Regions from separate parts of the Pseudovibrio sp. SCP20 genome, predicted to be linked through region 2. Evidence: predicted binding sites of a transcription regulator. Region 2 holds the regulator's gene; each other region holds the start of a gene.
What was found. Region 2 encodes LexA, which represses DNA repair genes until DNA is damaged. Its sites were predicted from a motif close to TGTTCNNNNTGTGTTCNG; they were not measured.
Positions count from the first base shown of each region.

Region 1: a site for LexA is predicted at 2,118-2,135, ahead of AC3CB2_RS14135 (ATP-dependent helicase). Genes of this name have one in related genera too.
Region 3: a site for LexA is predicted at 3,476-3,493, ahead of ruvC (crossover junction endodeoxyribonuclease RuvC). Genes of this name have one in related genera too.
Region 4: a site for LexA is predicted at 1,806-1,823, ahead of parE (DNA topoisomerase IV subunit B). Genes of this name have one in related genera too.

Region 1 is NZ_JBYMDH010000003.1:323,566-328,756, reverse strand. Features, by position in the region: gene ligA (NAD-dependent DNA ligase LigA) at 1-476, shown strand, start outside; gene AC3CB2_RS14145 (hypothetical protein) at 533-1,144, opposite strand; gene AC3CB2_RS14140 (DUF4142 domain-containing protein) at 1,333-1,851, opposite strand; gene AC3CB2_RS14135 (ATP-dependent helicase) at 2,236-4,641, shown strand; gene AC3CB2_RS14130 (cation:proton antiporter) at 4,716-5,191, shown strand, end outside.
Region 2 is NZ_JBYMDH010000001.1:1,520,282-1,525,472, forward strand. Features, by position in the region: gene trpC (indole-3-glycerol phosphate synthase TrpC) at 1-384, shown strand, start outside; gene moaC (cyclic pyranopterin monophosphate synthase MoaC) at 444-947, shown strand; gene AC3CB2_RS06655 (molybdopterin molybdotransferase MoeA) at 944-2,158, shown strand; gene lexA (transcriptional repressor LexA) at 2,422-3,144, shown strand; gene AC3CB2_RS06665 (ComEC/Rec2 family competence protein) at 3,040-5,191, opposite strand, start outside.
Region 3 is NZ_JBYMDH010000006.1:70,001-75,191, forward strand. Features, by position in the region: gene tolQ (protein TolQ) at 1-524, opposite strand, end outside; gene ybgC (tol-pal system-associated acyl-CoA thioesterase) at 827-1,288, opposite strand; gene ruvB (Holliday junction branch migration DNA helicase RuvB) at 1,298-2,344, opposite strand; gene ruvA (Holliday junction branch migration protein RuvA) at 2,344-2,958, opposite strand; gene ruvC (crossover junction endodeoxyribonuclease RuvC) at 2,955-3,455, opposite strand; gene AC3CB2_RS20725 (sulfite exporter TauE/SafE family protein) at 3,600-4,355, shown strand; gene AC3CB2_RS20730 (sulfite exporter TauE/SafE family protein) at 4,543-5,191, shown strand, end outside.
Region 4 is NZ_JBYMDH010000001.1:1,215,850-1,221,040, forward strand. Features, by position in the region: gene parE (DNA topoisomerase IV subunit B) at 1-1,721, opposite strand, end outside; gene AC3CB2_RS05360 (tetratricopeptide repeat protein) at 2,462-3,211, shown strand; tRNA gene AC3CB2_RS05365 (tRNA-Pro) at 3,602-3,678, shown strand; tRNA gene AC3CB2_RS05370 (tRNA-Pro) at 3,699-3,775, shown strand; tRNA gene AC3CB2_RS05375 (tRNA-Pro) at 3,798-3,874, shown strand; gene AC3CB2_RS05380 (inorganic phosphate transporter) at 4,224-5,191, opposite strand, start outside.

The DNA.
Region 1 (5,191 bases), on a different contig from region 2:
AAGGCAACGCCAAGCTACTGGCACGGGCCTACTCCTCGTGGAAGGGGTTCCATGACGCGATGATCGCGGCAACGGATACGACCTCAGAAGCCTATCGCGAACTCAATGACATTGACGGGATTGGTGGAACGGTTGCCAATGCTCTGGTCGAGTTCTTTGCAGAAGAACACAACCTGACTGCTCTGGCCGCTTTGATGGAGCAGATCACACCGCTTGATGTGATTGTGGCTGATACGTCTGGCAGTCCTGTTGCTGGCAAAACGCTTGTGTTTACAGGTAGTTTGGAGCGTATGAGCCGTGATGAGGCCAAGGCGCGTGCGGAGAGTTTGGGGGCTAAGGTTTCTGGTTCCGTTTCCAAGAAAACTGATCTTGTGATTGCAGGTCCAAAGGCGGGATCCAAGCTCACTAAGGCGCAAAGCCTTGGCATTGATGTCATCTCTGAGGATGACTGGTTCGAGCTGGTTGGTGATCAATAAAAAAGCGAGGGAGCTGTTCGGCTCCTCTCGCTGCATTAGTAGGCTTGCGGCAGAGCCTACTTCTGCGCCAGTGTTGCTCTGAGGCGGACAGATGCTTCGGCACGTCCGCCGATATAGAGCATCATGTTTTTCCCGTCCGTCTGAACACTCATCGGGATTGTTTTCTCGACCTGCTTCTTCAGCGGATCATAACTTGCTTCAGCCTGCTCCAAAGCCTTGAGAGCTTTATCGTATTCCTGGATTTTCTTCTTCACTGCAGGCTGGGCCTTGATCAGCTTTTTGAGTTCCTTGGCCGTATCGCGATAGTTGGGATCGGTTTTCGGATCGATTTCCTTTTGCTGCAACTGGCTTTCCAGCACTCGTAACATCTTGTGTTTGGCGGAGATTTCGTCTTCCAGAGACTTTAGACCCTGCACGAAGCGATAGGTTCTGGACTTTTCTTTTTCCAGCGCTGCAATGTTGGATCGGGCTTTCTTCATCTCCGGCGCGTCCTCAACATGGTTGTCGTAGGTCAGCCGGATGGCAGCCTTTCCCTGGAAGATGAGTTTGTCGAAGCTTGCAGTGTCTGCCGCATGAATGTCCATCCGGCGCCTGATCTCAGCCCAGATGCTTGTGCGGTTTTTATAGAACTCGTCGTAGTTCTTATATTTGCAAATGACCTTCGGCATATCTCAAGCTCCATTCCAGTTGCGATGGAATGAGAGTGAGTAGAAAATCTTATCGAGACCTGTCGGGAGAGGCGTGCAATTGAGCCAAATTTGAAGATGTGATCGGCTCTTACAGGTGGAAATGAACTGAAACGCCAGCAAACCCGTTAGTCTTTGCTGGCGTTTCTTCATGTATTGCAATGAGTTACCTAGCCGATCTGTTTGCGGATCTCTGCCAGCATGGCCAGATGGGTATGGATGAAGGCGACCAGAATGGTTGCCGTTGCCACATCCACGTTCACGGGCTTTTTACCTGCTTCCGGCGTTTGAACCGCCAGCAAGTCCTCATGTCCTGTGATTTCAGTCGAGATGTAGAGGCGGTCAAAGTCATCGCCAGACGCGGCCTCCAGCTTCTTGTAGATGTCTTCCAGAGCGCTTGGGCGTGGTGGTGGTGTTGCACCTGTGGACTCGATGATCATCGAAACAGCAGCCTGTTCCTCACGCTCCAGCTCCGCAAACTGGCGCACCAGCGGGTTGCTGGCCTTCATGGTCGCCATCTCGCTGATGGCGAGTGAGAAGGGGCTGATGGTGAGGGTTTTGTTGGTGTAGTCCGTAGAGCCGTGATTGTCGGCCAAAGCGGAGGAGACCAGAGCAGGGGCGGCAATGAGTGAGCCGGACATGCCAAGGAGAGCGTTTCTGCGCGTCAGGTGTAACTTACCAGTCTTCATTGTTTTTCTTTCAGGTTGTTACAGTGGTTTTTATGGTTTGAAAGTGAAGTTCGTCCCATTGATCAGTTCTGGAAATTTCAGGTCCAGATATACGCAGTCTTCCTCTTTAAATCGCTAAGCCAGCACTTGATTTTTCAAGTATCTGGGATCTGGCTTGATAAAACACCACAGAGCAAAGCAAGTTTCACCCAAGAGTTACTGGGCGAAGATGTGCTGATGCGCAAAACGATGTGTATCTCTTTGCTGACGCCTCGCTTCTTCAATGTTGTTGCTATATTGTTCTTCGTGAACTATTGGAGATTCTCCCTCTGATTTGAGAGGGGTATGCGTTCAAAGGATCCAACGAGCTCAATGGCAAATTCTTCTGGCCCACTACATCGCGGAATGCCTTCCAACCCTGCTGATCCTCTGGCTGCACCACAGCCCAAGGCAGGTGGTATAGCAGCGAGGGCCATGGCAGCACGGCAAACGACCATGCCTGCCTACATGGAAGGATTGAATGCGGAACAGCGCCTTGCTGTTGAGACGATCAACGGTCCGGTGCTGGTGCTTGCTGGCGCAGGTACGGGTAAGACGCGCGTTCTGACAACGCGTATTGCCCATATTCTGGCGACAGGGCATGCCACTCCGGGGCAGATCCTTGCTGTGACCTTTACCAACAAGGCAGCTCGCGAGATGAAGGAGCGCATCGGCGCTTACATTGGCGAGAACGTGGAAGGCATGGCGTGGCTGGGCACGTTCCACGCGATCTGTGTGAAGATCCTGCGCCGTCATGCTGAGCTGGTTGGTCTGAAGTCTTCCTTCTCGATTCTGGATACGGATGACCAGGTTCGCCTGATCAAGCAGATCATTCAGGCGGAAGGTCTGGATGAAAAGCGTTGGACGGCAAAGACTTTTGCCGGGTTGCTGGACAGCTGGAAAAACCGCGGGCTGACACCGGATCAGATTTCTGCCGGTGAAGCGCAGGCCTTTGCGAATGGTTTGGGGCGCAAGCTCTATCAGACCTATCAGGAACGTCTCTCCATTCTGAACGCCTGTGACTTTGGTGATTTGCTACTGCACTGCATCACCATTTTCAAAGAGCATGATGATGTTCTGAAGAGTTTCCAGAGCCGTTTCCGTTACATGCTGGTGGACGAGTATCAGGACACCAACATCGCGCAGTACATGTGGCTGCGTCTGCTGGCACAGGGCAACTCCAACGTTGCCTGTGTGGGGGATGATGACCAGTCGATCTATGGCTGGCGTGGTGCTGAAGTTGATAACATCCTGAGATTTGAGCAGGATTTCCCGGGCGCGACCGTGGTTCGTCTGGAGCGGAACTACCGCTCGACCAGCCACATTCTGTCTGCTGCCTCTCATCTGATTGCCCACAATCAGGGCCGACTGGGCAAGACCCTCTTCACCGATCAGGTGGGATCTGAGGATGAAGATAAGGTGCAGGTCGCCTCTGCCTGGGACTCTCAGGAGGAAGCGCGCTCCATCGGTGATGAGATCGAAGCGCTGCAGAACCATGGCCATTCGTTGAATGAGATGGCCATTCTGGTGCGAGCTTCGTTCCAGATGCGAGAGTTTGAAGACCGGTTTGTAACGCTTGGCCTGAACTACCGCGTGATTGGCGGTCCTCGCTTCTACGAGCGCATGGAAATCCGTGATGCGCTAGCCTATTTCCGCTGTGTGATGCAGCCCTCTGATGATCTGGCGTTTGAACGTATTGTGAACACGCCGAAACGTGGACTTGGTGAGGCCACTCTGAAGATTGTGCATGCCTATGCGCGGGAGCGGGCTATACCGTTGATGATTGCGGCGGGGGAGCTGGTGCAGACCAATGAACTGCGGCCTAAAGCGCGTGCTGCCTTGGCTGATGTTCTTGGCATGTTTGAGAACTGGCGCAATCAGGTTGAGACCATGAGCCATACAGAGCTTGCGGAAATCATCCTTGATGAGAGCGGTTATACCCAGATGTGGCGTCAGGATCGGTCAGCGGAAGCGCCGGGACGACTGGACAACCTGAAAGAACTTATCCGCTCTATGGAAGAGTTCGAGAGCATGGCTGGGTTCCTTGAGCACATCTCGCTGGTGATGGATAAGGACAGCGATGTGGAAGAGGATGCGGTGTCCATCATGACGCTGCACTCCGCGAAAGGCCTTGAATTTGATACGGTTTTCCTGCCGGGCTGGGAAGAGGGCGTGTTCCCGAACCAGCGGGCGTTGGATGAGACCGGACAGGCTGGTCTGGAAGAAGAGCGGCGCCTCGCTTATGTGGGTCTTACCCGTGGCCGTAAGCGTGTGAAGGTGTGGTTCACCTCTAACCGCCGTATCCATGGGTCCTGGCAGTCCTGTATTCCTTCCCGTTTTCTGGATGAGTTACCCGCAGACAGCGTTGAGGTTGTTGAGGCCTCCAGCTCCTATGGTGGCTATGGTCTGAACAGTGCTGGCGGTGGTTATGGTGCCAGCCGGTTCGACAATAGCGACCCGTTCCAGAGCAAGTACTCCACTCCAGGTTGGCAACGCGCCCGCAAGGCGCAGGCCTCTGGTCAGCAGTATGGCCGGATGCATGGTGGGAACCAAACTCGACGTGCCAAGAAGGCGGGTCCGATGACCATTGAGGGTGAGCTGGTGGCCAAGAGCGTTACTGAGGTTGGCAGTGACTTTGCCATTGGTGAGCGCATCTTCCATATGAAGTTTGGCTACGGCTCCATCAGTGACATTGAGGGGAATAAGCTCACTGTCGACTTTGAAAAGGCTGGCCAAAAGAAAGTGCTCGATAGCTTTGTCGAGCGGGCATAACCTGCAACTCAAGCGTTACTTACCTTTAGGGTAATTTGTGCTATCTCTCTTCTAAGTTGTGTTGGGAGGTGGCAATGGACAGTGTGGTTATCGCGCTTGCGATGATTGGTGTGGCGGGTGTTGGTGCGCAGTGGCTTGCGTGGCGATGGTCGCTTCCTGCTATTGTCCTGCTGCTTGTTGCGGGCTTTCTGATTGGCCCTGCAACCGGCGTTCTCAACCCAAATGCGTTATTTGGTGATTTATTGCGTCCAACTGTTGCGCTCGGCGTTGCAGTCATCCTGTTTGAGGGCGGTCTTTCCCTTAATTTTCAACGTATTGGCGGTGTTGAGAAGGCTGTTTGGCGGCTTGTGTTGCTGGGTGCGTTTATTGCGTTCTTATTGGGCGCGCTCAATGCTCATTATATAGCTGAATTAAGTTGGCCTTCAGCTCTTGTATTCGCTGCCATCCTGATCGTGACCGGCCCGACCGTCATCATCCCACTTCTGCGTCAAGCCCGACTGGAGCGCCGGGTAAGTTCGTTGCTGCGCTGGGAAGCTATTCTGGCTGATCC
Region 2 (5,191 bases):
GGTGCAGACTGTATCCTTATCATCATGGCAGCCGTTGATGATGCATTGGCCAAAGAGCTGGAAGACACAGCTTTTGAGCTTGGAATGGATGCACTGATTGAGGTGCATGATGAGGCTGAGCTGAAACGCGCGCTGAAGCTCACCTCACCACTCGTCGGCATCAACAACCGCAACCTGAAAACATTCGAGACATCGCTGGAGACCAGTGAACGTCTTGCCCCATTGATCCCGCAAGACCGGATCATCGTGGGCGAAAGCGGCCTGTTTACTCCCGAAGATCTTTCCCGCATGGAAAAATCCGGCATCTCCACCTTCCTCATCGGTGAAAGCCTGATGCGGCAGGACGATTTAGAGAACGCCACCAAAGCGCTGCTTAAACGCTAAGAAAATCAACAGCCTGCAAAAGGCAATGACCTGAACAAACTGTGTCCAGAGGCAAGAAAATGTCAGAACTTTCTCCAAAACTCACTCACCTTGATGACAGTGGTGCGGCTCATATGGTCGACATCTCGGAGAAAGAGGTCACCTCACGCATCGCCCGCGCTGGCGGTCAGGTGAAGATGCAGCGTGAGACTCTGGACATGATCCTTTCCGGCAATGCCAAGAAAGGCGACGTACTGGCAACGGCGCGCATCGCCGGCATCATGGCTGCCAAGCGCACCCATGAGCTGATCCCGTTGTGTCATCCGCTGGCTCTTTCCAAGGTACAGGTGGACTTCACACCAAACCCGGAGCTGCCGGGCATTGAGATTGAAGTCTTCGCAAAGGTCTCTGGTCAGACTGGCATTGAGATGGAAGCGCTGACAGCTGCTTCTGTTGCGTGCCTGACGATCTACGATATGGCCAAAGCCGTTGATCGTTCCATGGAGATTGGTGAGATTCGCCTGCTGGAGAAAAAGGGTGGTAAGTCCGGTCACTATCTGGCTGAGGAGGATAACTCCAAATGAGCCTGATCAGCATCGAAGAAGCACTCGACCGCCTCCTCAAGGACGTAAACCCAACCGCAAGCGAAAGCTTACCGCTTCTGGAAGCAGGCGAACGCGTGTTGGCACAAGATGTTGCCGCAACCCGGACCCAACCTCCGTTCTCCGCCTCCGCAATGGATGGTTATGCTGTAAAAGCAGCTGACACAGAAGATCCTGAGCGCGCACTAAAGGTTATCGGTGAAGTCGCTGCCGGGCATAACTTCGACGGCACACTGCAAGACGGCGAAGCCCTGCGTATCTTCACAGGTGCACCGGTCCCAGCTGGTGCGGATGCGATCCTGATGCAGGAAAATGCCCGCCGCGACGGGGATAACCTGTTCTGCCAAGAGAGCGTAACTGTTGGCAAGTTCATCCGCCCTGCCGGACTGGACTTCCAAGAAGGCCAGATCCTCCTCAAAGCAGGCGCCCCACTCGGCTTCCGCGAGCTTTCCCTTGCAGGCGCGATGAACCACGCAAGTTTGCCGGTGCGCAAGAAGCCGGTTGTCGCCATCCTCGCAAACGGAGACGAGCTTGTTGAACCGGGTCAGACACCGGGCCCGAATCAAATCATCGCTTCCAACCAGGTCGGCATCGCAGAGTTTGTGAAAAACTGCGGCGGTATCCCAATGATGCTGGGCATCGCCCCGGACCAGCCTGAAGAAATCACAGCTCGCGTCAAGCAGGCAATTGAGGCCAAAGCCGATGTTCTGGTCACGCTCGGCGGCGCATCTGTTGGCGACCACGACCTCATTCAGGACGTGCTCGGAGCAGAAGGCATGGAGCTCGGCTTCTGGCGAATTGCCATGCGTCCGGGCAAACCACTCATGGCAGGCGCTCTTGGCCCGATGAAAGTCCTCGGCCTGCCGGGCAATCCGGTATCAAGTCTTGTCTGCGCCCTCCTCTTCCTTGGACCTCTCCTCGACAAAATGCTGGGCCGCACAGTAGCTTTGGCAAATCAAGGCGTTACCAAAGCCACGCTGACCGCTGACCTGCCTGCAAACGACCTGCGTCAGGACTACCTGCGCGCCAGCCTGAGCACCGACGCGCAAGGCAATCTGACAACCGAGCCGTTTGGTAAGCAGGATTCCTCAATGCTTGCACTGCTCACCAAAGCAGACGCTCTGATTGTTCGCCCGCCACACGCACCGGCTGCATCGGCAGGCGAAAAAGTTGAGCTTCTCAAGCTACGCTAAATCCGAAAGACGAGAGTGGACAACCCCTGTCCACTCACCCATCAAAATCCAATTCCCCCAGTTCTAGCAGGGCTTAAACGCAACAAACCCATTGCAGAACACAATGAGAACAGGTAGAGTACGTTCGTGTTTTGTCCTCCCAATCGCAGAAGTTGAAGTCTTTCAGCTTGTTGGGAATGCAAATCAACGAATGGTCATCTCCGGAACCGGAGAGTATGGCCGCTCACTTTCAATCTGCGCTTAGGAGCGAACGGGGATAAAAGATGCTTACACAGAAGCAACACGAGCTTTTGATGTTCATCCATCAACGCTTGAAGGAAGCAGGTGTTCCACCCTCCTTCGATGAGATGAAGGACGCGCTGGACCTCCGTTCCAAATCCGGCATTCACCGGCTGATCACAGCTCTGGAAGAGCGCGGCTTCATTCGCCGCCTGCCAAATAGAGCCCGAGCGCTGGAAATCCTCAAGCTGCCTGAATCCATTGCACCCGGCCTGAAGCCTGCGGCCAAGGAAAAGGGCTTTGCGCCTGAGGTCATTGAAGGCTCGCTGAGCAAGAAGGTCGCCACGCCGCCCCCACCACGCACACCGTCTCCTGACGAAGTGCCAACGCTGGAAATCCCGGTGATGGGCCGCATTGCAGCGGGTGTACCAATCGAAGCAATCCAGCATCAGAGCCATTCCATTGCAATGCCTGCAGACCTGATGGGCCGCGGTGAACACTACGCGCTGGAAGTCAAAGGTGACTCCATGATCGACGCAGGCATCTTCGACGGGGATACAGTGCTGATTAAACGCGGCGACACTGCGGATAACGGTGAAATCGTCGTGGCGCTGATCGATGATGAGGAAGCAACCCTGAAACGCCTGCGCAAAAAAGGTGCCTCAGTCGCGCTTGAAGCGGCCAACCCCGCCTACGAAACTCGCATCTTCGGCCCGGGGCGCGTCCGCATTCAGGGCAAGATGATTGCGCTCTTCCGCCGCTATTAAAGCGCTGGTTGCTATAGGCAATTTAGGATTCCAAGGTCTGCGCTGAGCATCATATGCCCAGCGCACTTTTTTTATTTTATGCCCGTTTTCCGCTTGGTCTGACAACCAGATGTAAACCGAGCCTCGTTCTCCAAAAGTCTTCTGATCCAAAACCAGCTCAGCATTGCAGCTGAAAGGGGCTTGAGCTTGGGTCACTATGATGGATGCCAGCTGACAATCAGCCTCCAGAACGCCCTCCACCTTCGACTGCGCCAGAATGACTGACGGCCTTTGCTCCCCTCCACCGCCCATCGCTCCGTGCGGGTATAACGCCAACACACAGCCCTCCTCATCACAGGAACGGTCTGCTGCCCGCGTTTTATGCTCTTTGAAGGAGTTCGCAGAGTATCCCCCTACCCGCAGCAGGCTATCAGCAGCGAACGACATACGTGAAGATGTGAGGCGGAAGGACCCGTCCTCACCATAAAACCCGATATGCTTACCTGCATCGGCAATCATCACATCAGGTGGCTGTTCCACCACAAAGCCTATGAGGCCCGCTGCAAATGCTGGTACGGAAAGCCATTTCAGACGCAGCGGCATGATGCAGAGTGTGATACTTGCAAGGATCACCAACAGGTAACCAGAGACACTGGCAACACCCAGATTGGTGAGCCCATCACTCAGCGCGCTCACCCAGTAGGCTGCCTTCAGCACCAGAGATAACCCCACCTCCATGCCCTGCAGAAAGAACGCATCAGCGCCAAGTGGGATCGTGAGCAGGGCAAGCAGGCCAAGGGGCATAACCACAAAGGTCACCAGCGGCATGGCCAGCACGTTACCAACCACCCCATAGGGTGCGATCTGCTCAAAGTGCATTGCAGCAATTGGAGCGGTTGCGGCGCCTGCGATCAGGGAGGTCATTGCACAGGCAAAAAGCCACTTTGCGGGCTTTCTGAGAGTGCGCAGAACACTAGATTTCCCTTTTAAAACATAGGTTTCCCGATCGTCCCGAAGCCAGTCTTTGCCAAAGGAGTAAGCTGTCAGCAATGCGAGGACGGCGATGAAGGACATTTGGAAGCCCGGGGATAAGATCTCCTCTGGACGCAGGCTTAAAAGGAGGAGGCAGGCGAGAGCAAGTCCGCGCAGGCTGAACGCACGGCGACCAAGCAGTCCAGCGCATAAGATCAGCACCGCCATCATGTAAGCCCGCTGTGTGGCGACAGAAGTCCCTGACAAACTGAGATAAACCGTTGCCGCAATCAACGCGGCGATACTAGCGTAAACGTGAATATGTCCCTTCAAAGCAAGGCTTTGACTAAGAGACAGAACCAGCCGCGCCGCGAGGAAAACCAGAGAGGTCACCAGCCCCATATGCATACCGGAAATAGCGAGGACATGTGCGAGGCCGGCGTTGCGCAGGGCGTCTTTATCAGCGGAAGCCAGATAGTCCCGTTTACCTACAAGGAGAGCAACAGCAAAAGCACTTTCTGGCGAATAATCCAACACCCGCCGGATGCGTCCAGCGATACTGCTTCGTATCGTATCCACATGCTGCAGAAATCCAGTGCCCCCATCACGGGTGAGCACAACAGGCCTGGAAAGCGCATAACCAACCGCGCCGATCCCGTCAAAAAACGCAGTTCGGGCAAAATCATAGCCGCCGGGTCGCACAGCCCCACCAGGCGGCAGAAGACGCGCCTTCAGCTGCATCTTATCCCCCATCACCGGAGCTTCTTTCATCCCTTTCAGGCTAAGCCGGATTTTGTAGTAAAGCGGAGTTGTCCCCCTCTTGGAATGTTCCAGCACCTCTCCGAGGATCACAGAGTAAGAGTGCTGCCCAGACTGCTTGAGACCGGTGACAACTCCCTCCACCTTCCGCGTAACAGGACGCTCCAGCGGGTCGCCGCGCGCAAATTCCACGCGCAAATCCGAGAGAAAAAAGCCGAGCGCAAAAAACAAAAGCGCTGTAATACCGATCGTAGACCGCCCACGCTTCATTCTGCGAAAAACAAACAATCCCAATAAGATAGCGGAAAGTCCGCTTAAAACACTGTAAGGCTCGGCA
Region 3 (5,191 bases), on a different contig from region 2:
GCTGCGATGGAGGTAAACGCATTCATGATGCCCCAGACCGTACCAAACAGGCCCACAAACGGGGCTGCACTGCCGATGGTCGCAAGGAACAACAGGCGTTTTTCAAGACGCTCAACTTCGCGGGAAATCGTCAGGTCCATCACGCGGTCAATACGCTGCTGCAGGCTGGCAATGGCAGGCTTATCCCCTTCGTGGGAGCGCTTCCATTCACGCATAGCAGCCACAAACAACGCAGACATTCCGTTGTTCGCGCGGGAGGACAGAGACTTATAAAGTTCTTCGAGAGACTGGCCGGACCAGAACACGTTCTCAAAACGGTTCATCTGGCGGCGGGAACGGCCATACAGAACAACCTTGTCAAAGATAATCGCCCAGCTCCAGACAGAAGCAGCGATCAGACCGATCATTACAATCTTGACGACGATGTCCGCTTCCATGAAGAGCGAAATGTAGGACAAGCCGGAACCCGGAGCTGCACCCAGCTCAACAGATTGCACATCCTGGGCCATTGCCGCCAATGGCATAGTGCTTGCCAGCGCTGCGCTCATGGCCACAACGAGTTTCATCACCTTAGAGTTCATGTAGTAAGGACCTCTTGCCCTGATAACCCAACGACCGGCCCACGGTAGAACCCCTGCCATGAACACAACCAGTCTATTAAACATTTAGCAGCCTTCCTGCCTGTCGAATTTGGCGAAACTTCGACTACAGCCAGCATTGAAGGCATTATTGAAAAGACCTGTTTAAGGTTACTGAAGGATTAAAAGGTTTCCAGTCCCGTTTACTTTGAATGAATATTGGTGATTTTTTACGATGATTGTCGCGCTTATTCGCCGTTCATCTGGGCAACCAGATCCTTGGGCAATCTACGTGGTTTGCCATCCGCAGAGATAGCCACAGCAGTCACGCTGGCTTTGATCAAAACTTCGTCACCACGCATAACCCGTTGGCTGATAAACATACGGACACCCTTCACCTCACTGATATCCGTATGAACTTCAAGCACATCATCGATTCGTGCAGGCTTGAGAAAATCAATATCCATGTGGCGCACAGCAAAGGCCAGACGCTCTCCATGCATACCTGAATCCAGCTCATGATGGTGCACACCACGCATGCGCAACAGCTCAGTACGTCCACGCTCCATGAATTTCAGATAAGCCGCATGATAGACGACCCCTGAAAAGTCGGTGTCCTCGTAATACACACGCACGGGCAAAATATGCTCATTGCCTTCAATGCGGCCTGTCAGATCGGGCCAATTTGCCTCAGTTTTTTTATCATTCATGTCGGCAGATCAGTCTTCATCATGTTGAAAAAGGGCCATCTGAGGTGCATTCGGGTTGTCCGGCACCGCCAAACCAAGGTGTTTGAACGCGATTGGCGTCAAAATTCGACCTCGCGGCGTGCGCTGAAGATAACCATTCTGGATCAGATAGGGTTCCACAATCTCCTCAATCGCATCCCGCGGCTCAGAAAGCGCAGCAGCAATCGTCTCGATACCGACCGGTCCACCGCCAAAGTTCATGGCAATCTGCTTCAGATAGCGGCGATCCAGACTGTCAAAGCCAGCACTGTCCACTTCCAGCTGACGCAATGCGCGATCTGCAAGGCCCGCATCAATATCCGCATCACCAGCCACAATCGCAAAGTCGCGCACGCGGCGCAGCAAGCGGCCAGCAATACGTGGTGTTCCACGAGACCGCTTGGCGATCTCGGTCGCACCATCATCGCTCATGCCAATGCCCAGCAAACGCGCACCACGCTTCACAATCAACTCAAGTTCTTGCGGCGTATAAAACTCCAATCGAACCGGAATACCAAATCGGTCACGAAGTGGAGTCGTCAGCAAGCCAATACGAGTTGTTGCAGCAACAAGCGTGAACTTCGCCAGATCAATCTTCACTGAGCGAGCTGCAGGTCCCTCACCGATGATCAGATCGAGCTGATAGTCTTCCATCGCCGGATACAGCACCTCTTCAACCGCTGGGTTGAGACGGTGGATCTCATCAATGAACAGAACATCACGGTCTTCCAGATTGGTCAGCAGAGCAGCAAGATCGCCCGCTTTCGCAATCACAGGACCGGAAGTCGCACGGAAGTTCACCCCAAGCTCACGCGCCATAATCTGCGCCAGTGTGGTCTTACCAAGACCTGGAGGTCCAACGAACAGCACGTGATCCAGCGCTTCATTGCGAGCCTTGGCTGCACCGATGAATACTTTCAGGTTCTCACGCGCCTGCGCCTGACCCGTAAAGTCATCCAGCGTCTGCGGACGCATTCCGCTATCAATTTCATCGCCCCGGATTTCCGGAGTAACAAGGCGATCCTCACCCTCAATCATTACGCAAGTTCCTTAAGGCCAAGGCGAATAAGTTTTTCAGCACTCGCATCCTCACCTGCTGTTTTCACAGCAGCTGCCACAGCAGCAGACGCCTGAGCAGGCTGGTAACCAAGGTTGGAGAGTGCAGACACCGCATCCGCCACCGGGCGAGAAGCCACATTCTCCGCAACACTCTGGGATACCGCAATCGTGTCATCCTCAACAGAAGCAAAGGCCGGTGCCTTGTCTTTCAGCTCGGTGACAATACGCTCAGCAACACGCTTGCCAACGCCCGGTGCGCGCGTAATCGCTGTCTTATCGCCCAGCGCAATCGCGTTCGCCACTTCAGAGGCTTTCATGATGCCCAAAATGCCCAGCGCAACCTTGGCACCAACACCCTGAACGGTCATGAGAATACGGAACCATTCACGTTCGCTGTCCTCGGCAAAGCCAAACAGCTTGATCATGTCTTCACGCACCATGGTCTCAATGGCCAGCACAGCAGCTTCGCCAACACGTGGCAATTGCTGCAACACGCGAGACGGACAATGCACCTGATAGCAAACGCCCTGCACATCCAGCAGTACAAAATCATCGCCGTAACTGTCGACGACACCCTTGAGTTTCCCGATCATTTCAAAAGCGCCTCCGCTGCGGCCAGACGGCCCGTTACACTACCCCTGTGATGACTATGGCAGATCGCAATCGCCAGTGCATCTGCCGCGTCGTCCGAGTTAAACGTCGCCTTCGGCATCAACACCTTCACCATCATACGGATTTGTTCTTTTTCTGCATGCCCTGTTCCAACCACGGTCTTTTTCACCAGGTTGGGAGCGTACTCTGAAACCACGAGATTGTGCAGAGATGGCACGAGCAGAGCGATCCCCCTCGCCTGTCCCAGTTTAAGGGTCGCCCCTGCATCCTTGTTCACGAACGTATTCTCAACAGCAGCTTCTGCCGGATCATAACGTTCAATCACTTCTTGCAAGCCGGTGTACAACTGCTTGAGTCGTTCTGCGAGAGAGTACTTATTGTTGGATTGTATCGTGCCGCTGGCAATAAAGCTGACGCGATTACCTTTGGCATCAATAATGCCCCAACCGGTGTTCCTGAGACCAGGGTCAACACCCATGATTCGAATTGAATGATCCATAGAACAAACCGGTAACGAAAAATCTCCGAAGACGCTAGCCGCTAACGAAAACCAGAGGCTTAATCCGCAAAATTTCAGGAGTAATCCACGCGTTCCTGCGTGAGTTCTTATTTAGGACCCGCAATGATTGAAGCCCTCTACGCACACTCAGCCTTACAGTTGTCTCTGGTCGCAGGGGCCATCCTTTTGGCAGGTTTGATGCGCGGGTTCGCAGGCTTTGGGTCAGGCATGGTCTGGATACCTTTGGCCGCTCTGGTCATCGGGCCAAAGCTCGCCGCAGCCACACTTCTTATCCTCGATACCCTCATTGCCCTGCCTCTTATCTTCCCGGCAACCAAGCTGTGCCGATGGAAAAGCGTCCTGCCAGCGGCAGTCGGAGCAATCCTCGCCGTCTCCGTCGGAGCATGGATCCTCGCCAACGCACCGCCCATCGTCTTGCACTGGGGTATCTCTATTGTCGTCTTCGCGCTTTTGGCAGTGCTCATGTCCAACTGGACCTACTCTGAAGAACCCACCCGAAATCAAAACCTCGGCGTCGGCGCTCTGTCAGGCCTGCTTGGTGGCTTCAGCCAGATGCCCTCCATTCCCATCTACACTCTCTGGGCAACCGGCCCTCATCCGCAGAACATCATCCGCGCCAACATGATCGTGTTCATCGCGATTGCCGATGCCTCCGCCTATGCCTCCTACGCGTACAACGGCTTGTTCACGAAAGAGCTCATTCCCGTCCTACTCATCACCGGCCCCATCTACTTGGGCTGCCTGATGTTTGGTGCGAAAGCCTTCAACAAAGCTCCTCCAACCTATTTCAAATGGGCAGCCAAGGGCATCATCTTCCTTGCAGCAGTCGTTTCACTGCCATTCTTCCACGATCTGTAGCTGTAACCGCCTCAACTATTTTTCCGCAGTTTCCCAAGGCTTAAGCGAGAATAAGAGGTTCCAGACAAAGGTAATTGAGAAATTCTCGACAATTCGGCCATTCGTCCTGATTGGAGGAAGGTGCCTTCGTAATTTATAGTCCGCACAACTAGGAAGCCTTAAACCGACCTTCTCAGCAGAGGCATAGATGCTCCCAGACGTCGCAGGACTCGAATCCCCGGCCTTCTTGATGGTGTGCGCAACCATAGCGCTCGCCGGGTTGACGCGTGGCTTCGCAGGCTTCGGCGCAGCGATGATCTATATGCCCATCGCCTCCGCCATTATGGACCCGAAACTGGCCGCAGCTTCACTCCTTCTGGTCGATGCAACCATCTCTCTGCCCATGGTCGTTTCCGCCACAAAGATCTGCGATTGGAGAACCGTTCTGCCTGCAGCAGGCGGAGCTGTCGTCACCGTTTCCATCGGCGCCTGGGTACTCACCAATGCAGACCCTTACGTTTTGCGCTGGGTGCTGTCCTGCGTTGTCCTTGTTCTGCTCGCCGTTCTGGTCTCTGGCTGGCGTTACACCAAGGCACCAAACAAACGCACTTCCTTCGGCGTGGGTGCTGTCTCCGGCCTTCTCGGCGGCATGACACAACTGGCTGGCCCTCCGGTCATCACCTACTGGATGTCAGGCCCCCTGCCCGTCAGCGTCATACGTGCCAACCTGATCACCTATTTCTTCTTCACCAGCTTTGGCTCCTTTGCAGCCTTCTGGTGGAACGGCCTGATCACACAGGAACTCCTGCTTCTCTCACTACTGATCTGCCCGGCCTATGGCCTGAGCATCTATCTGG
Region 4 (5,191 bases), 300 kb from region 2:
AAGAAGGTAATCAGCAGCGCCGCAATGTGCGCACCATCAACGTCCGCATCGGTCATGATCACGATGCGCTCATAACGCAGATCTTTATCGTCGTAGTTGGAACGAGTGCCACAACCCAATGCCTGAATAAGATCAGAGAGAAGCTGGTTGGCTACAAGCTTGTCACGACCAGCGTTTGCAACGTTCAGGATCTTACCACGCAGCGGTAGAACAGCTTGTGTTGAGCGATTACGGGCCTGCTTTGCAGATCCACCCGCTGAGTCACCTTCCACGATGAACAGTTCAGTACCATCAGACTTACTGGTAGAACAATCTGCCAGTTTACCCGGCAAACGCAGACGGCGAACAGCGGTCTTACGAGCAACGTCTTTTTCCTGACGACGCTTCAGGCGCTCTTCCGCACGATCAATAACCCATTCCAGCAACTTGTTGGCTTGGTTCGGGGAAGCAGTCAGCCAGTGGTCAAAGGCGTCACGAACAGCATTTTCTGCAATACGTGTCGCTTCGTTGGTTGCGAGCTTGTCTTTAGTCTGACCAACAAACTCCGGCTCACGCACAAATACGGAAAGCATACCAGCAGCGGACGTCAGAACATCGTCGCCAGTAATAATAGAAGCTTTCTTGTTGCCGATCAGCTCACCATAAGCCTTCAGGCCACGGAGCAGGGCATAACGCAGCCCGGTCTCGTGCGTACCGCCTTCCGGGGTTGGAACGGTGTTACAATAAGAATTGACGAACCCATCGCCTGCAAACCAGGCAACAGCCCACTCAACAGCACCGTGCTTGCCGGTTGCTTGTGTGCGACCTGCAAAGACCTCATCAGTCACGCGGCGTTCTTTGCCCAACGCCTCTTCCAGATAATCCTTCAGACCACCCGGGAAATGGAAGGTTGCACTTTCAGGAACACCATTGGCTTCATCTGCCAGAGACTTGGCGCAGCGCCAGCGAATCTCAACACCGCCAAACAGATAAGCCTTGGAACGGGCCATCTTCATTAGCCGGGCAGGCTTGAACTTCAGTGTTTTGCCAAAGATTTCCGCATCCGGCTTGAAGCGCACCATGGTGCCGCGGCGGTTGTGAACATCGCCAACCAGTTCCAGCCCACCGTCAGCAAGGCCGCGGCGGAACGTCTGGCGATAAAGTTTCCGGTTACGGGCAACCTCAACCACCAGCTCTTCAGAGAGCGCGTTCACAACGGAAATACCCACGCCGTGCAAACCACCGGAGGTCTCGTAGACTTTACTGTCAAACTTACCGCCAGCGTGCAGGGTCGTCATAATGACTTCCAGCGCAGACTTGTCTTTATATTTTGGGTGCGGATCAATCGGGATCCCGCGACCGTTATCTGTGATGGTCAGATAGCCATCGTCACTCAAGGAGACATCAATCCAGCTGGCGTGGCCGGCGACGGCCTCATCCATGGAGTTGTCAATCACTTCAGCAAATAGATGGTGCAGCGCTTTTTCATCCGTACCGCCAATATACATACCCGGACGGCGACGGACTGGCTCCAGCCCTTCAAGCACCTCAATGTCGGCAGCAGTATATTCCGCATCACCCGCAGCCGCAGGAGGAGGAGTCCGGCCTGCGCTGGATGATTTGGCAGGGGAGGACGGTGCGCTTGCTGCTGGTGCTTGTTTCTTCTCAGTGCTGCCAGAAGAGGATGTTAGCTCATCCATGCTTTTGGTAACATCTGCAAACAGATCATCAGGCGTGCTCATCGTACCTCTTTGGTCTTGCGCTCAGTAGTCTCGAATCAAACGGCAGTTTTGCAGGACTGAGAGAAAAGGGCAAAGATCTGCCGGAGTTCTACTCTTGTTCCTTGTGGGTAAGCGCCAGATATACGCTTTTTCGCTTACCTGAATGTGCCGAGCCCCACCTTTAGTGGGCATCTGACAGCCATATGCGCCATTCGCGGCGAAAATACAAATGGCATTTCTGATTACCCTATGGCCTGTGGTCAAAACTTTACACCGCGCATACACAATGCAGTAGCGTCATGTGCTGTAGATTGTTGCGAGCTTGCAACATGAAATTACGCTGACCCGAATGGTCGAAACTGACACTGGTTCGGTAAAGGCAAATTGGATAGTTTGCCTTGTCCATGTTTGAGAGGTGGTCGAACTGTGTAGGTTTTTTGTCAATCAGATTGAAAGCTAGGCATTTGTAAGATCATTTGTGACAATTTGAAGATATGTCGCCTTTGGAAACAAAATTGACATTTTTTCCTTTCATAGCCTGAACCTACAACGACGGCATGAAAACATGAGAAGTCAGAACCGTTGATCATTCGATAGCGGTCAAGTGAGGCACTTTGAAAAAAGCATTGTTTAAAGATGGAATGGTGACGCACCGCGCTGCGTTTACGCGTCTTATAACAAGCTTGAGCTGTGTCTCGGTTCTCACGTTCGCTGCAGTTGGAAATGTTTACGCATTCGATTCAAATAAGAGTGCCGACGCAATGGCCGCCGTCAACCAGATGGCAAATGTCACACCTCAGCAGGCTCTGAAAGAAGGGGCCCGCGCTTACTACTCCGGTGAAAAAGACAAGGCACTTTCTCCGCTCCGCTATGCCGCTGAAAACGGGCAGGCCATGGCCGCCTGGAAACTCGGCAGAATGTACGCGCAAGGAGATGGTGTGCCAGAAGATGACCTTCAGGCGTTCCAGTATTTTTCTCAGGTCGTGCGTGAATACTCTTCTGATGGTCCCAACGCGCGCTCCGCTCCTTTCGTGGCAAGCGCACTCGTTGAACTGGGCCGTTACTTCCTGACAGGCATTGGCGATACCCCAGTCAAGCAGAACACCTATAAGGCACGTGAGGTCTTCACCTACGCCGCGTCTTACTTCGGTGATGCAGACGCCCAGTACAATCTCGGCCTTATGTATCTGGACGACAAGCTTCCCGATCATGACCGCCGCCTCGCAGCACGCTGGCTCAAACTGGCTGCTGTAAAAGGACATGTGGGCGCTCAAGCCAAGTTTGGCGAACTTCTTTACTTTACAGAAGAACTTACCACAGCCCGCATAACCGGTCTGAAATGGATGACTTTGGCGCGCAGGCAGATTGTCGGTGGTGCGAATGATACCTGGATCGTCACGCTGCACGAGAAAGCATTTTCTCTGGCCTCTGAAAAAGAGCGCCGCAAATCCGCTGAATGGGCTGATGAATGGCTCGCAAAACGCGGTCACGTGGTTGCTTCCAGCAACTAATCCACGTCCTTCCTGTATTTTCTTCTAAATATGACTTGACCACTCAGGTTATTTCTGCGATTTAAATCATGAGTTCAATATTCAAGTTTTGTTATTGACCTCTGTTTGGCGATTGTAGACCCCGATGCGGGTCTCTGGAATGTACTTGGGGTGAGTCTTTTGGCTCACCCTCTTTTTTTGCCTGAACCCCGCAGAAAAGCTAAAATTTTCACAGTCTTCACGCATATTGTTTAAGCCCCTGAAATTTCAGCCTTTTCAACAGCTGGAAGCTGATTTCTCATTTTTCACGCATGATTTGGGAAAAACTACAAAACGCTATTGCCAAGCTTTAAAACTCTGCCTATATACCTGCCTCAACAAGACGCCGCGGGGCGTCACGTTGATGAGTAACGGAGCATAGCGCAGCCTGGTAGCGCATCTGGTTTGGGACCAGAGGGTCGCAGGTTCGAATCCTGCTGCTCCGACCATTCATCAACCCGAGATAGATCGGAGCATAGCGCAGCCTGGTAGCGCATCTGGTTTGGGACCAGAGGGTCGCAGGTTCGAATCCTGCTGCTCCGACCATCTATCGACCCGAAGATTAGTTCGGAGCATAGCGCAGCCTGGTAGCGCATCTGGTTTGGGACCAGAGGGTCGCAGGTTCGAATCCTGCTGCTCCGACCATCTTCTCTTTCTCTCTTAAAATTTAAGACTGAAATAGCACGGATCATCTCCGTGTTTTTTTGTGTTGCGCCATGCTCTCAATAGACATGGGCCCATCAGGCAAGCCGAAACTTTCTCGTACGATCAAGACCTTTATGCTGGAGCGGTAGCCTACTCGCAGGCCCTCTAGTTGCGTTTGTAGGTCCATACGCAAAGGCTGTACGAAAGACGCCTAGTGGGCTCTGCAGGCATTCCTATGCGCCTCATAAAGAGCATCCAGCTTTGCCATGAGGGAAGGGCGCGGGCGCAACAAAAAAGCCCAGAGGCGTAAACCTCCGGGCTTTTGAAATCTTGTGTTGTTTGGCTCTTCTTAGAAGATGAAGAGGTCCACGACGAAGAACATGCAAGCAGACAGGATCGCCGCCAGCGGCACAGTGATAACCCATGCAGCAATGATGGTCATGAAGTGCGAGCGGCGAACCAGCATGCGGCGCTTCTCGTCTTCCTTGACGCGATTCTGCTTGAAGGTCTCCATGCCAGTGCTCTGCTTCACGAAAGCAATGCGACGCTTGGACTTCATGGTGTACCATTCACGGAAGAAACCAACACCGAAGATCGCACCCACAGCAATGTGGGTGGAGCTCACAGGCAGGCCGAGCCAGCTTGCAAAGATCACGGTGATCGCAGCGGACAGGGACACACAGTAAGCGCGCATTGGGTTCAGCTTGGTGATCTTCTCGCCAACCATGCGGATCAGCTTAGGGCCAAACAGCATCAGGCCGAAGGAAATACCAAACGCACCGATCAGCATCACCCACAGAGGGATCGCAACAGCTTTCGCAATGCCACCTTCCTGAATGGTGTGCACGATTGCAGAGAGTGGACCAATCGCGTTCGCAACGTCGTTTGCACCATGCGCAAATGAGAGAAGCGCAGCAGAGAAAATCAGAGGCCAGCGGAACAGCGTACGCAGAGACTGGTTACGGTTCTCCATGCCTTCAGACTGCTTGCGGATCAGTGGGCGACAAACCAGCAGTGCGATAACAAATGCAGCTGCACCAATCAGAAGAGCGATCTCGATGTCGATCTTGACGATCTTCTTAAGGCCCTTCATCGCCAGGTAGGTTGCAAATGCGCCTGCCATAATCGCAATCAGCAACGGCACCCAGCGGCGCGCCGCAGCGATTTTATCGTGCTGATAGATGATGAAGCTTTTGATGAAAGCCAGGAACAGTGCAGCAATGATGCCGCCCAGAACCGGAGAGATAACCCAGCTAGCCGCGATGCCGGCCATGGTGCCCCAGCTTACAGAGCTGAAACCAGCAGCAGCAATGCCGC